Nitrosospira lacus: one gene and its partner. The protein of the gene in region 2 binds, or shares a complex with, the protein of the main gene of each other region. Links are inferred from orthologs where the notes say so. Each region holds a gene or a part of one and is shown on either strand. Other genes may lie near its edges.

Evidence for each region. The genes of interacting proteins can lie anywhere in the genome.
Region 1: the proteins of tsaE (region 2) and tsaD are in contact, whole or in part, in a crystal structure (PDB 6N9A), measured with the Thermotoga maritima proteins. The link is inferred for Nitrosospira lacus from one-to-one orthologs. Residues at the interface, in WP_004082108.1 of Thermotoga maritima: Leu37, Gly38, Lys46, Lys57, Val59, Lys60, Ser61, Thr63, Phe64, Thr65, Leu66, Met67, Val69, Pro71, Tyr82, Arg83, Leu84, Asp86, Asp88, Phe89, Asp93, Ile128, Asp130, Glu131, Arg134; in WP_004082750.1 of Thermotoga maritima: Cys10, Asp11, Arg49, His50, Leu82, Gly84, Gly135, Gly136, Glu154, Thr155, Leu156, Asp157, Asp158, Ser159, Glu162, Asp165, Lys166, Arg169, Leu170, Tyr175, Lys213, Thr214, Leu217, Tyr218, Gln221, Arg222, Asn324.

Annotation. Positions count from the first base shown.
Region 1 is NZ_CP021106.3:2,920,132-2,923,034, reverse strand. The notes cover bases 36-2,894. They hold tsaD (tRNA (adenosine(37)-N6)-threonylcarbamoyltransferase complex transferase subunit TsaD), read right to left. Parts: upstream 2,059-2,894; coding sequence 1,012-2,058; downstream 36-1,011. Other genes in these bases: EBAPG3_RS13315 (GatB/YqeY domain-containing protein), read left to right, coding at 2,588-2,894; rpsU (30S ribosomal protein S21), read left to right, coding at 2,194-2,406; plsY (glycerol-3-phosphate 1-O-acyltransferase PlsY), read left to right, coding at 390-998; folB (dihydroneopterin aldolase), read right to left, coding at 36-281. In the rest of the region: more of folB, read right to left, coding at 1-35; more of EBAPG3_RS13315, read left to right, coding at 2,895-2,903.
Region 2 is NZ_CP021106.3:256,443-259,216, reverse strand. The notes cover bases 45-2,774. They hold tsaE (tRNA (adenosine(37)-N6)-threonylcarbamoyltransferase complex ATPase subunit type 1 TsaE), read right to left. Parts: upstream 1,767-2,774; coding sequence 1,323-1,766; downstream 45-1,322. Other genes in these bases: queG (tRNA epoxyqueuosine(34) reductase QueG), read left to right, coding at 1,833-2,774; EBAPG3_RS01105 (N-acetylmuramoyl-L-alanine amidase), read right to left, coding at 45-1,272. Also shown: more of EBAPG3_RS01105, read right to left, coding at 16-44. UniProt on the Escherichia coli protein: Required for the formation of a threonylcarbamoyl group on adenosine at position 37 (t(6)A37) in tRNAs that read codons beginning with adenine.

The sequences.
Region 1 (2,903 bases), 2.7 Mb from region 2 along the record:
ACCTTGACCCACGGCGATTTAAATTCTTTCAGGATAATTTGTGCGATGTGCTCAGCCAGCGCTTCCAGAAGAGAGAAATGTTTTTGTGACAGGGTTTCGTTGATGCGTTGGACAATAAAGGCATAATCCAGCGCGTCCTCGAAATTGTCTGTTTGGCAGGCCTTGCTCGCAGGCATCGCAACTTCCAGATCGAGCTGGATGGTCTGCGCGATAGTGCGTTCCCATGGATAAATGCCAATCAATGTTTTGACCTTGAGTTCTTGCAGGAAAATGATGTCCATTATGGTTCCTTCGGAATTAAAGCGTTTCCGGGATATGTCGTGGCAGCTGATTTTTCACGTAAAATCAGCGGGGGATTTTATTCTATTTGCAACAATGGTGCGAATAACATGATGTTGACGGTTCTCATACTGCTGGGTTATTTGCTTGGGTCCATTTCCTTTGGAGTGTTGGCGAGCCGGGTGTTCCGGTTGCCCGACCCCCGCATGTATGGTTCAAAGAATCCCGGAGCAACCAATGTACTGCGCAGCGGAAAGAAAGCAGCTGCGGTATTCACGCTGCTGGGCGATGCCGGTAAAGGCTGGGTAGCGGTGGTTTTGGCGCAGCATTTCATACCTGCCCTGGATGGGGACGATACGGCGATCGCCGCGGTAGCATTGGCGGTATTCCTGGGCCATATATTCCCTATATTTCTACGCTTCAAGGGGGGGAAAGGCGTGGCGACGGCCGTTGGCGTGTTACTGGGACTCAATCCATGGATGGGGTTATTGGCCATTGCCATCTGGATTCTGGTCGCGGCAATCTGGCGCATGTCGTCGCTGGCCGCCTTGGCGGCGGCGGGGCTTGCGCCAATTTATGCGCTATTTTTTCTTGGCTTCAAAGCAAGTGCTCTCGCCGTTCTTGTCATGTCCCTGGTAATCATCTGGCGGCACAAATCGAATATCGCCAGCTTGCTGGCGGGCAAGGAAACACGTATCGGCAAGCGCAGCATGCCTTGACCACACGTCCGGTTTAAGCCCCCGGTGACATTTCCTGAATTTCCAGATCCCACCGCGCCTTTATGGTAAAGGTGTCATCCGGCTTCCGATCCAAGGCACCTGGTGATTGCAACCGCATTGCCCCCGCGAATGCGATCATGGCACCGTTATCGGTGCAAAATTCGAGTTCCGGAAAAAAAACCGTGGCGCCTATTTTCTCGGCGTTGTGGCAAAGACTTCTGCGCAATTGACGGTTGGCGCCTACTCCACCTGCGACCACCAATTGAGTCAAACCGGTTTCTGCCAGCGCCGCTAATGATTTCTCCGTCAGTACATCTACCACGGCCTCCTGAAAAGCCAGAGCGATGCTTCCCCTGGTCTTCTCAGTAATTTCGTGCTTGTTTATCAGGGTCAGCACGGCGGTTTTCAAACCGCTGAAACTGAAATTGAGGTCGCCGCTGTGGAGCATGGGACGGGGGAGTCTGAAGCGCTCCTGTTGACCCGAGCTGGAGAATTCATCGGCGAGTTTGGACAGTGCCGGTCCGCCGGGATAACCCAGTCCCAGCAGTTTAGCGGTCTTGTCAAAAGCCTCTCCCGCCGCGTCATCCACCGTTTCGCCCAGTAGCGTGTATTGTCCCAGGCCGCTTACTTCCATCAATTGGGTATGGCCGCCCGACACCAGCAGCGCCACAAACGGAAAAACAGGCGCGGGGGTGGATAAAAGCGGAGACAGGAGATGTCCCTCAAGGTGATGAATGCCCAGCACCGGGATCCGCAGCGCAAAGCCTAGGGCAGCGGCAATACTCGCTCCCACCAGCAGCGCTCCGGCCAGTCCCGGCCCACGGGTATAGGCGATTGCATCGAGATCCCGCAGATCGAGACCGGCCGCCGCAAAGGTTTGTCTGATGAGCGGTAATACGCGCCGGATATGGTCGCGCGAGGCAAGTTCCGGTACAACGCCGCCATACTCACCGTGCATTTCCGTTTGCGAATAAAGCGCGTGACTCAGTAGACCGCGCTTGGTGTGATAGAGCGCAATGCCGGTTTCGTCGCAGGATGTTTCAATGCCAAGTACGAGCAATGGAGTTTGGAGAAAATTAGTCTTTTACAACAAAATTACGTACTGCTATATAATGGCGAGCTTTCTACACGTTGTACCATTCATACACGCCATTTATCCAACTATTTACATATTAAGGAAGGGGACCCCATCTTCATGACCACTATTAAAGTCAAGGAAAACGAGCCATTTGAAGTCGCCATGCGTCGTTTCAAGCGTACCATAGAAAAAACCGGTCTGCTCACTGAATTACGTGCCAGGGAATTTTACGAAAAGCCCACCGCTGAACGCAAGCGCAAACTGGCCGCCGCGGTTAAGCGTACTTACAAGCGCCTGCGCAGTCAGTTACTCCCACCGAAACTTTATTAGCTAAAGCTAGTCATAAATCCATCCATGAATCTCGCACGCCGTCACGGATTGATTGCGGAAAGAGATATCAGTTTCAAAAACTCATAGTTTTTGCTGGGCAGATGATTAACTGGCCATACGTGGTGTGATGCGATTTAATCGACCGGTTTCGGGGCAATAACTAAAGCAGATAATCTCCATTGTGAATCTGAAGCAACAAATCACTGAGGATATGAAAGCCGCCATGCGCGCGGGAGATACCCGGCGGCGTGATGCTATCCGGTTGCTGCAGGCCGCGATCAAGCAGCGCGAAGTGGATGAGCGCATTGTGCTGGATGATGCCGCGGTCGTGGCGGTGATAGAGAAGATGCTCAAACAACGCAACGATTCCATTACGCAATACGAGGCTGCAGATCGTCATGATCTGGCCGATGCGGAGAAGTACGAAGTTAGCGTGCTGCGAGTTTATATGCCTGCGGCATTAAGCGACACCGAAGTGGAAAGTGCCGTAACCGACG
Region 2 (2,774 bases):
AATGAGAAAAGAAAGTTATTCCAGAAACACCATTTTTGAACGCGCGAGGGGGGGATTGTTGGCGAAATAGCGTTTGATACCGGCAAGCATTGCGTCGGCCAATTTATCCTGGTAGGCGGCGTCTTTCAGTTTCTTTTCTTCGTCCGGGTTACTGATGAAAGCGGTTTCCACCAGGATAGACGGAATATCGGGAGACTTGAGTACGGCGAAGCCCGCCTGCTCCACATCGCTTTTATGCAGATGGTTTATATCGCCGATTTCCGAGAGTACCTCCCGGCCGAGCCTGAGACTGTCGTTAATGGTGGCTGTTTGTGACAGATCCAGCAGAGTTTGCTTGAGATAGGGATCCTTGATATCCAGGTTGACTCCCCCGATCAAGTCCGCCTCGTTTTCTTTTTTCGCCAACCAGCGGGCAGCCGCGGAAGTTGCTCCGCGCTCGGACAGCGCGAAAACAGACGAGCCGCGTGCATGCGGCTTGATGAAAGCATCCGCATGCACCGATACGAACAGATCGGCGTTCAATTGGCGTGCTTTTACCAGGCGCATCGGTAGTGATATAAAATAATCGCCTTCACGTGTCAGGGCTGCGCGCATGTTCGGCTCTTTATCAATCTTCGCTTTAAGCTTCCTGGCAATCGCCAGTGTGATATCTTTCTCATGGGTGCCACTGCGGCTTATTGCGCCGGGGTCCTCGCCGCCATGCCCGGGATCGATGGCGACCGTTATAAGCCGTATTGTTTCCGGTCTATTCTTTCTGGTGGTCGCGGTATTTTTTGCTATTTTGCTATTTGTCTTTATGCTCGTTTCGTTACCGGCATTGAGTTCTGGTTGTAACATTGCTGTGGCATTCTCGTTCAGTAACGCCATGAGCGGATCGGGCGGGATAGCGGGGTAAATGTCCAGCACCAGCCGATAACCGTAACTGCCTACAGGATTGAGGATAAATGCTTGCGGTATGGCCTCGGTTTTGAGGTCCAGCACCAGCCGCAATATGGTCGGCTTGAAACGGCCGATACGCACTGCGCGTATATAAGGATCGGTGGAGTCGATTTTTCCTGGCAGCCTCTCAAGTTCCGGACTAAGCCTGACATGCTCCAGGTCAACCACCACTCGATCCGGATCTTTTACCACGCTGAGCGAGTACTGGATGGGCAAAGCGGATTCTAGCGTGAGACGCGTATATTCCGGTGCCGGCCAGACACGGGCGGAGCTGACCAGGGTATTCGCAAAAACGGTGTTGCTGAGTGACAAAAACGGGACGAGTGTCGCCATCAACAAAAATAGGGCGAATGCCGATGGAATAGAAAGATTGTGGCAACAGGCTATTGCCCGAGGTTTCTTAGGGTTCGCCATTGCTTTAAACACCGTCTGCCTGTCTCCGTATGCGCCTGAATTTCGACGCGGCGATGATCTGTTCCGGTGATGTGGATAAGAAACTGCAAATCTGGTGGAGGCAACAATCCGCCCGCTTTTTCGGGCCATTCCACCAGACAGATTGATTCCGTGTTGAAATATTCTCGGAAACCTGCTTCCTCCCATTCTACTGGATCATTGAAACGATAGAAATCAAAGTGATAGAAGTATAACCTAGAAATTTTATAAAGTTCAACTAAATTATAGGTGGGGCTTTTTACTTTTCCTTGATAATCCAGGCCGCGCAAGATCCCTCGCGCCAGTGTGGTTTTGCCCGCGCCCAGATTGCCGCTCAGGAAGACGCTAATACCGGGATGCAATATCGTTGCGATTTCCGCGCCGAGTGCCAGCATTGCGATTTCTCCCTCGAGATTGCGCGTAAAGTGATATGAGGCAGAAGAATCGGTATGATGAGAATTATGCAAGAAAAAATATCCAAGGATCCGTCAGGTATTCCGTGCAATCTCCCGGACGCAGGGGTCGACCTGCCCCGGCTCGCCGATGCGATCAAGGCATGGGGGAAGGAGCTGGGCTTTCAGGAGATTTGCATCGCGGATGCAAATGCCGAGATGGCAAAAGCGGAATCCGGGCTGTTTGAGTGGCTCGGCAAAGGCTATCACGGTGAGATGGATTATATGGCAAAACACGGGACACGACGCACACGTCCATCTGAACTCGTTCCCGGTACATTGCGCGTGATCTCGGTGCGCATGAACTATACGCCGCCCGCCGCGAAGAACAGCTGGCAGGTGATGCACGATGGCGATAAGGCATTTATTTCCCGCTATGCACTGGGTCGAGATTATCACAAGGTGCTGCGTGGACGCCTGCAAAAACTTGCCGATAAAATAGCCGCTGAAGTGGGTCACTTCAATTACCGTGTCTTCAGCGACAGCGCGCCGGTGATGGAGGTCGAATGGGCGCAGAAATCGGGCCTTGGCTGGCGCGGCAAGCATACATTGCTGCTTTCGCGCGAAGCTGGATCAATGTTTTTTTTGGGTGAGCTGTATACCGACTTGCCAGTACCCGTGGATAGTCCAACAGGGAATTACTGCGGAAGCTGCACCAAGTGCATCGATATTTGCCCTACTCAGGCGATAGTCGCCCCTTATAGGCTCGATGCCAGACGCTGTATTTCCTATCTCACTATCGAACATAAGGGCAGTATTCCAGAAGCCTTGCGCCCCCTGATCGGCAACCGGGTGTATGGTTGCGATGACTGCCAGTTAATTTGTCCATGGAACAAATTTGCGGCAGTTACCGGTGAGGACGACTTCGCGGTACGCAATGGCCTGGATGATGTGTCACTTGTCGAGTTATTTGGCTGGACTAAAGAAGAGTTCGATATCAGGCTTGCCGGC